Regions from separate parts of the Mesorhizobium sp. M0676 genome, predicted to be linked through region 2. Evidence: predicted binding sites of a transcription regulator. Region 2 holds the regulator's gene; the other holds the start of a gene.
What was found. Region 2 encodes LexA, which represses DNA repair genes until DNA is damaged. Its sites were predicted from a motif close to TGTTCNNNNTGTGTTCNG; they were not measured.
Positions count from the first base shown of each region.

Region 1: parE (DNA topoisomerase IV subunit B) is a predicted target of LexA. The motif match lies at 1,233-1,250, and genes of this name have one in related genera.

Region 1 is NZ_JAMYPU010000008.1:76,395-80,988, reverse strand. It holds gene NKI35_RS10960 (type II and III secretion system protein family protein) at 1-79, opposite strand, end outside; gene cpaB (Flp pilus assembly protein CpaB) at 158-1,063, opposite strand; gene parE (DNA topoisomerase IV subunit B) at 1,321-3,375, shown strand; gene NKI35_RS10945 (FUSC family protein) at 3,478-4,594, shown strand, end outside.
Region 2 is NZ_JAMYPU010000025.1:16,106-20,699, forward strand. It holds partial or broken gene NKI35_RS23900 (ComEC/Rec2 family competence protein) at 1-1,889, shown strand, start outside; gene lexA (transcriptional repressor LexA) at 1,883-2,665, opposite strand; partial or broken gene NKI35_RS23910 (GntR family transcriptional regulator) at 2,868-3,628, opposite strand; gene kynU (kynureninase) at 3,797-4,594, shown strand, end outside.

The DNA.
Region 1 (4,594 bases), on a different contig from region 2:
CGTTGTCGGCCTTGGCTGGCGCACTGAGGCCGAGCATTGCGGCCGCGGCCAGGCAAGCCCCCACCGCAAGCGCCCGCATTGGGCGCAGCCCTTTCGTAGTTCGAAATGCATGAAGTCCCGACATCTGTCCCGTCCCTCGCCCGGTCCCCACCGGCAGTTATTGCTGGTCCCGCGCAGGAACCTGGTATTCTTCGACCTGCGTGCCGCGCGTCACGATGATCGTCTTGAATTTCGGCTTCTCAGGCTCCTTGGTCGCGGCAGTGAACAGCGCGCCGGCAGCGGCCTGGACGCCTGAGGCGACCGATCCGCCGAAGGACGAGATGGTGGTGACGCCGTCCTTGGCGGCCCCTCCGTCTGCGGCCGAGCGGAGCGACAGCGACAAGGTGCCGACGGTGCGGGCAAGCGCCACTTTCTGCGCGCCTTCGGTCGTCACCTCGATGGTCACGGAATTGGCGATCTGCGGTGTGGTCTGGCGCTCGTCGGCGCCCTGCCCCACGGTCAGCACCTTGGCGTCGGAGACGACGATCTCGGAGGTAACGGTCGATCCGGCAGCGCCCTGCGCGTTCTTGGCCACTTCCTGGATCTCGCCGGCATCGCGTGTCAGCACCACGTCGACCCGGTCGCCCGGCATGACGAAGCCGCCGACACCGGCTATCTCGTCGGTGCGGATTGTCACCGCCCGCATGCCGGGCGTCATCGTGTTGGACAGCGTCGCGCGGCCGTTCGGCCCCGACAATTTGCTGATCAGCACCGGCTCGTTGATCTCGATCGGCGACAATACCACGCGGCTGCCTTCGGCGAGCAATGCATTGACTGTGGTGAACGCGCCCTGCGGCACCGAATCCTCGGACCATGGGATTTCGCTGAGCTGTGCCCGGTCAAGCTCCATGCCGTAACGCAGCGGCGCGTTGGCCACCACGATGGTCTTGAAGACGACCTTGGGGACGGCGGGCGCCGGGATCGACGCCGTTTTCTCTTCGGCATCGGCCTTGGCCTGGCTTTTCACCCAGAAATCCGCGGCAAAGATTGAAATCGCGCCGAAGACGGCAGCGATGCCAATCATCGTTATGGCCTTGCCCCTCACAACCAACCCCTGACTCTCGTGGTCTTTTGTTTTGTTGGGGCGACGCTAGGCCGCTTTGTTAAAGATTCAGGAATCCCAGCGGCTCCGCACGGACCTATTTCCGCCGGCTTGGTTATCGAAAGGTTTTAGGATAAGAAGGGGTTAATCCCCGAACGTAACAGGAACTTCCGTCGCTTGGCGCCGAAAAGCGTGGCAGTATCGACGGGTGATTCGCGGCACCGGATTCTATGGCAGGCATGGACGACAACAACGATCTTTTCGGCAATCTGGAAAAGCAGCCGCAACCGGCTCGGACACCTTCGCGCCCGGCCGACCCGCTGGTGCAGGCCACGAAGCGTCCTGCCGCGACCAAGGACGGCAGCGAGGGCTATAGCGCCGCCGACATCGAGGTGCTGGAGGGGCTGGAGCCGGTGCGGCGCCGTCCCGGCATGTATATTGGCGGCACCGACGACAAGGCGATGCACCATCTGTTTGCCGAGGTCATCGATAATTCGATGGACGAGGCGGTCGCCGGCCATGCCACCTTCATCGATGTCGAGCTGTCGGCCGACGGGTTTCTGACCGTTACCGACAATGGCCGCGGCATCCCGGTCGATCCGCATCCGAAATTCAAGAAGCCGGCGCTCGAAGTCATCATGACGACGCTGCATTCGGGCGGCAAGTTCGATAGCAAGGTCTATGAGACCTCCGGCGGTCTGCACGGTGTCGGCGTCTCGGTCGTCAATGCGCTGTCGGACCATCTCGAAGTCGAGGTCGCGCGCGGTCGCCAGCTTTACCGCCAAAGGTTCTCGCGCGGCGTTCCGGTGAGCGGGCTGGAGCAGCTCGGCGAAGTGCACAACCGGCGCGGCACCAAAATCCGCTTCCATCCCGACGAGCAGATTTTCGGCAAGGGCGCCGCCTTCGAGCCGGCACGGCTCTATCGCATGACCCGCTCGAAAGCCTATCTGTTCGGCGGCGTCGAGATCCGCTGGAGCTGCGACCCATCGCTGATCAAGGAAAAGGACCAGACGCCGGCCAAGGCGGAGTTCCATTTCCCCGGCGGCTTGAAGGACTATCTCAAGGCATCGCTCGGCGATGATTTCCAGGTGACCCGCGAAATCTTCGCCGGCAAGAGCGAGAAGCAGGGCGGCCACGGCTCGCTGGAATGGGCGGTGACCTGGTTCGGCGGTGACGGCTTCGTCAACTCCTACTGCAACACCATCCCGACTGGCGAGGGCGGCACGCATGAGGCCGGCTTTCGCAATGTGCTGACGCGCGGGCTTCGCGCCTATGCCGACTTGGTCGGCAACAAGCGCGCCTCGATCGTCACCTCCGAAGACGTCATGATCTCGGCGGCCGGCATGCTGTCGGTTTTCATCCGCGAGCCGGAATTCGTCGGCCAGACCAAGGACAGGCTGGCAACGATTGAAGCCATTCGCATTGTCGAGACCGCCATCCGCGATCCCTTCGACCACTGGCTGGCCGACAATCCGCAGGAAGCCTCCAAGCTGCTGGAATGGGTGATTGCGCGCGCCGACGAGCGGGTGCGCCGGCGCCAGGAAAAGGAAGTGTCGCGCAAGAATGCGGTGCGCAAGCTGCGCCTTCCCGGCAAGCTCGCCGACTGCACGCAGAATGCCGCCGCGGGCGCCGAATTGTTCATCGTCGAAGGCGACTCGGCCGGCGGCTCGGCCAAGCAGGCGCGCGACCGCGCCAGCCAGGCGGTGCTGCCGCTGCGCGGAAAAATCCTCAACGTCGCCAGCGCCGGCAACGACAAGCTAGCCGCCAACCAGCAGATTTCGGACCTGATTCAGGCGCTCGGTTGCGGCACGCGCTCGAAATACCGCGATGAGGATTTGCGCTACGACCGCGTGATCATCATGACCGACGCCGACGTCGACGGCGCTCACATAGCCTCGCTGCTGATCACCTTCTTCTACCAGGAAATGCCGAACCTGGTGAACGGCGGCCATCTCTATCTGGCGGTGCCGCCGCTCTATTCGATCCGGCAAGGCGGCAAGGTTGCCTATGCCAGGGACGATGCGCACAAGGACGAGCTGTTGCGCACCGAATTCACTGGCCGCGCCAAGGTCGAGATCGGCCGCTTCAAGGGCCTGGGCGAGATGATGGCCGGGCAGCTCAAGGAAACCACCATGGACCCGAGGAAGCGCACGCTGCTCAGGGTCGATGTTATCGACGCCGTGGCGGCGACCAAGGATGCTGTCGACGCGCTGATGGGCACCAAGCCGGAAGCCCGCTTCCGCTTCATCCAGGAACGCGCCGAATTCGCCGCGACGGAAGTGCTGGATATCTGAGCGCCGGCCAACTCTTCGTTTTGACGCAGTTCCGGGCGGAAAACCGTTTCACACTTTTCCTGGAACTGCTCTAGCCTGCGCTTCCGATACGGAGACCAGCTTGTGATCTGGGCGCGGCTGAAGAGCGACTTCGAAACCAGTTTGGCGGGCCTGACGCAGCCGACGCGCTCGGATTGGATTTTCGCCCTGCGCACGGTTTCGGCCGGTCTGATCGCGCTTCTCGCCGCTTACGCGCTAAAACTCGACCACCCGCAATGGGCGATGATGACGGTCTTCATCGTCGCCCAGCCGGTCGCCGGGATGGTGCTGGCGAAAGGTTTTTACCGGCTGCTCGGCACGCTGGCCGGTGGACTTGCGGCGATCGGCATCACCTCGGTTTTCGGCACCAATCCCTGGCTGCTGGTCACGGCGCTGTCCGTCTGGATTGGGCTGTGCACGCTGGTTTCGTCGCTGCTGCGCAATCCGGAAGCCTATGGCGCCGCACTTGCCGGCTATACCGCGATGATCATTGGGCTGCCGGCTTTCGGCCAGCCGCACGTGGTCGTCGATCTCGCTGTCGCGCGCTGCGCCGAGATCGTGCTCGGCATCGTCTGCGCCGGCCTGACCAGCCGGCTGATCCTGCCCAAGCTGGCCGCTGATGCCATCATCTCCAGGTTGAAGCGCAGCATCCTCGACCTCGCAACCTATGCAGGCGGCGCTTTTTCCGGCGGCGACCCGGCGACGCTGGCCGGCCTGCACCGCAAGCTGATCAGCGACGCCCAGATGCTGGCCGAGATGCGCACCTATGCTCGGCTCGAAGCACCGAGCTTCGCCACCCGCGCCCATCCGGTCCGCCTCACCATCGGTCAGCTTCTGTCGGCGCTGTCGGCGGCACGCGCGCTGCATTCGCATGCCGCGCCGAAAAGCGCAGCCCTCATTCCGGTGCGCTCCGAACTGCAGTCGCTGGTCAGCGAGCTGGCAGCCACGCCGGAGGCGCTGGACGACACGTCGCCCTGGGTGACGCGGCTCGACGCCATCACCGGCAAGGCCCGGCAAATGCCCGACGCCTCGACCGATCAGGGCGACGACAGGGTCGGCACCATAACCCGCCTCACCATCGCCGCCGATTTCGCCGAAGCCTTCAAGCAGGTGCTGCGCGGCCTCGACGCCCTGCGCGCACCGGTGACGCGCCCTATCCGGAGCAACAGGCAGCCGCCTGCGCTGGTGGTGCACCGCGATT
Region 2 (4,594 bases):
ATGGAGAGCGGGCGCATCAGGCTGACGCTCGACGTGGTTTCGACCGCTTACCCCAAGCTGCGCTACGCCCCGGAGCGGGTCAGGCTCTCGGCGCGGACCGTTCCCGCCGATATGACCGCCGGCTCCCTGATCACCGGCTATGCTAGGCTGTTGCCGCCGACCGGTCCGGTGCGGCCGGAGAGCTACGATTTCTCCTTCGACAGCTATTTCACCGGTATCGGCGGCAGCGGCTTCTTTCTCGGCAATCCGAAAACCATTGCTACGCAGGGACCGCCGCCGCTGGCCGCGCGGCTCTCCTCGGCAATCGAGAACGCGCGCGAAAACATTGCCGACCATATCAGGGGCAAGATCGGCGGCGCCGAAGGCGAGATTGCCGCGGCGTTGATTGTCGGGGTGCGCGCCGGCATCCCGGACGAGGTCAACGAAGCGATGCGGCGCACCGGCATCTACCACATCATCTCCATCTCCGGCCTGCACATGGCGCTGGTTGCCGGCACCATCATGGCGTTGCTGCGTGGCGCCTTTGCGCTGTTTCCCGATTTCTCATCGCGCCGGCCGGTGAAGAAATATGCGGCCGCGGCAGCGCTTGTCTCGATCGCCGCCTCGTTATTTCAGGCGTCGTGGTTGCCGCCGAGCGCAGCTTCATCATGCTGGCGGTCATGCTTGTCGCCGTGCTGTTTGATCGCGCCGCACTCACCATGCGCAATCTGGCGATCTCCGCCATTGCCGTCATCCTGGTGTCGCCGCACGAGGTGGTCGGTCCCAGCTTCCAGATGTCGTTTGCCGCCACCGCCGCCCTTGTCGGCGCCTATGCCGGCTGGGCCGATTACCGCGCCGACAAGGTGAGAACGCCGTCGGCAAAGCGCTCCTTCGTCGGCTTCCTGTCGCGAAAATTCGCGCTGGCCATGGGCGGCCTCGCCATGACCTCGATCATCGCCGGCAGTGCAACCTTGCTGTTCGCCATTTGGCATTTTCAGCGTGTGTCGCCGCTCAGCCTGATCGCCAATCTGGCCGTGATGCCGATTGTTTCGGTGATCGTCATGCCCTTTGCCGTGCTCAGCGCACTGGCGATGCCGTTCGGCGCCGACGGGCCGTTCCTCTATGTGATGGGCAAGGGTCTGATGGCGATGATCGCTATATCGGCCTGGATTTCCGAGCGCTCGCCGGTCGACGCCGTCGGGCTGATCTCCATCCGCTCGGTGCTGTTGGTGGCGGTCGCCCTCGTCATCGCCACCATGGCCACCACCTGGCTCAGGCTGGCGGCCGTGCCTTTCGCGCTGGCCGGCCTGTTGACGGTGCCGCAGGTGCTTACGCCCGACGTGCTCATATCCGAGGACGCACATTTGGTGGCCATGCCGATCGGTGGCGGCGAACTCGCCCTCAACCGCGAACGCTCCAACGAATTCACCACGGACAATTGGAAACGGGCGCTGCGGGCCGAAACCATTGTCCCGCCCGAGATTTTCGAGGCAACAGATACGCGGTTCGATCTCGATCCGCTCGATCTGCCGCCCGGCTCGCCCTTCTATTGCACCGGCGATCTCTGTATCGCTCGACACCCTTCCGGAGCCATTGTAGCCCTTGCGAAAGACCGCAAGACGGCGCGGCCGGCCTGTGCCTTCGCGAGCCTGATCGTCATCGATGACGCCACCGCCTACAATCCGTGCCGCGACCCGCTGGTCCTGGTCGTGACGAAGAAGCAGCTGGCCCGCGACGGCAGCGCCGCCGTCTTCTTCGATCCGCAATCGGCAGCGGCAGCGCCAACCATCCGGTTCGCCGTCGACAAGCCGTATCGCCCCTGGCACGAGCAACGCCGCTTCTCCCGCGACGCGCGCGGCCTGCCGCCTTACAACCAGCGTGAAAAGTACAAACCCAAGCCGGCTCAGTAGCGCCGGATCAATCCGACAAGCTTGCCCTGCACCTTCACCCTGTCCGGTCCAAAAATGCGGGTCTCGTAGGCCGGGTTGGCGGCTTCCAGGGCGATCGAGGCGCCCTTGCGGCGGAAGCGTTTCAGGGTCGCTTCCTCATCGTCGACCAACGCCACCACGATCTCGCCGGGGCTGGCTGTGTCGGCATTGCGGATGATGACCGTGTCGCCATCGAAAATGCCGGCCTCGATCATCGAATCGCCCTTGACCTCGAGCGCGTAGTGTTCGCCGCCCATGATCATATCGGGCGGCACCGAGATCGAATGGGTCTGATGCTGGATGGCGTCGATCGGCACGCCGGCGGCGATGCGTCCCATAACCGGGATTGAAATCGCGGAAACGGCATCGTCATTGCCGGCCGACATCGAACGCGACGGCGAGCCCGGCTTGATCTGGCGGCCGAGACCGCCTTGGCCCATCGCGCCTTGTCCTTGGCCGCCTTGCCCTTGGCCGGTTTGACCAAGACTGCCCTGAATGACGCTCGGCGAAAACTTCCTCGCCGCATTGAGGCCTGGTGCGATCGAGTCGGGCAGCCGCAGCACTTCCAGCGCGCGCGCCCGGTTCGGCAGCCGGCGAATGAAACCGCGCTCCTCAAGCGCCGTGATCAGGCGGTGGATGCCGGACTTGGAGGCGAGGTCAAGCGCTTCCTTCATCTCATCGAAGGACGGCGGGATTCCGCTCTCCTTCAGGCGTTCATGGATGAACATCAGAAGCTCATGTTGTTTGCGCGTCAGCATCGCGGCCCCCAAGGGTTCTGAAACCAGAATCGGAAAAAACAAACCCAGAACAAACACTATCTGTTCCAGTTGTGTTCCGCAACCTTTTAAAGTTTAATGAATGTGTTGACGTTTTGTTCAGCGTAACGTTCGGCGCTGCGAGCGCCGCCTGCCCAACTGCCGGCAACGGGGTGAAACGAAGACAAAGTGCCTGCGTCGTCGGCTACGATCGCCGCTTCCTTTTCGGACGGGGCTGCGCAGCATCCGCGCCGGGTTCGCTCTGGGCATAGACCTGCAGCGTGTAGCCGATGTGAGCGGTCATCAGAGTTTTCGCACGTTCGACGTCGCGACCGAGGGCCGCTTCCATCAGGGCGGTATGGTGTTCGATCGCCACGGCGTCGCGCAGGGCCGCCACGGCCTTCCGGTGTCCGTCCGTGCGGCCGGCGGCGGCGCGCAGCGTCGGGGCCAGACCCAGAAAGCGGTGATGGCGATGCAATTGGTCGGAAATCGTTGCATTGAAGCGCAGCAGCCAGCTGGATGTCGCGGCACTGAGCAGCGCCGCATGGAAGGCATCGTGTTTTTCGTACCACGCGTCGACCGCATCATCCGATCGTCGAGAACAGACCCGCACCGTGAGAGACGATAGTGGGCGGCAACGACCGCGTCTTCCCACTCACGGTCGCCCTTCTCGATCGATTCCACCAGCAGGGGCAGTTCGACCACCAGCCGCGCACGCGCCAAATCCTCGAGCTCCGCCCGAGAGACGGGAGCGACCGCAAACCCGCGGTTGCTGATGGCGGTCACAAGCCGTTCCGCCTCCAGCCGCGACAGCGCCTCGCGCAACGGCGTCCAGCCGATGCCGTAGGTGTTGCGCAGCGTGCTCAGCTTCAACGGCGCGGCAGGCGCCAGCCGGGTCGCAAGAATATCGCGCCTGAGCAGGCGATAGGCCACTTCCGTCTTCGAGGTCTGCTCGTCATCCAGCATCGTGATCCATCAGACATAAACGCTCGGGCGGATCATTATATATCAAAGCCTTTCAGTGGGTGAATTATATATAATGTTTGACAGTTCAAGGGCGACCACTCAAGATCGCCGGCATGTTTGGGCGGCAGGCTCCGCCGCGCGCGTTTGTCCATGGAGGGGCGCCGGATCATGAGCACGACACCCGATCTCGCTACAATCGAAGCAATGGATGCCGCCGATCCGCTGCGCTCCATGCGTGAACGCTTTGTCTTGCCGCAAGGCGTGATTTATCTCGACGGCAATTCCCTGGGCGCCGCGTCAGCGGTCGTCTTCAGCGAACTGCAGCAGGCCGCCACGCAGGAATGGGCGCACGACCTCATTCGCGCCTGGAACACCGCCGGCTGGTTCAACATGCCGGTGGAACTCGGAGATCAGCTCGGGCGACTGATCGGCGCGGCTGATGGGCAGACGGTGGTCTGCGACACAACCTCGATCAACATCTACAAGCTGCTGCACGCAGCGCTCGGCATGCGGCCGGATCGGTCGGTCATCGTTGCCGAGGGCGACAGTTTCCCGACCGACCTCTACATGGCCGAAGGCGTCGCCTCGACCCGGCCGGGAACGCGGCTGCGGCTGGAGGGCGTCGACGCGGCCGCAATCGAGGAGCTGATCGACGACAGCGTTGCCGTCATCCTGGTCAACCACGTCAACTACAAATCCGGCCAGTTGCGCGACATGGCGGCGCTGACGCGCAAGGCACATGACGCCGGCGCGCTGATCATCTGGGATCTCTGCCACACGGCCGGCGCCTTGCCGGTCGAACTTGACCGTGCCAATGCCGATTTCGCCGTCGGCTGCACCTACAAATACCTCAATGGCGGCCCGGGCTCGCCGGCCTTCATCTACGCGGCCGAGCGCCACCATGGTGATATCAGCCAGCCGCTCAGCGGCTGGTGGGGCCATGCGCGGCCCTTTGCCTTCGAGCAG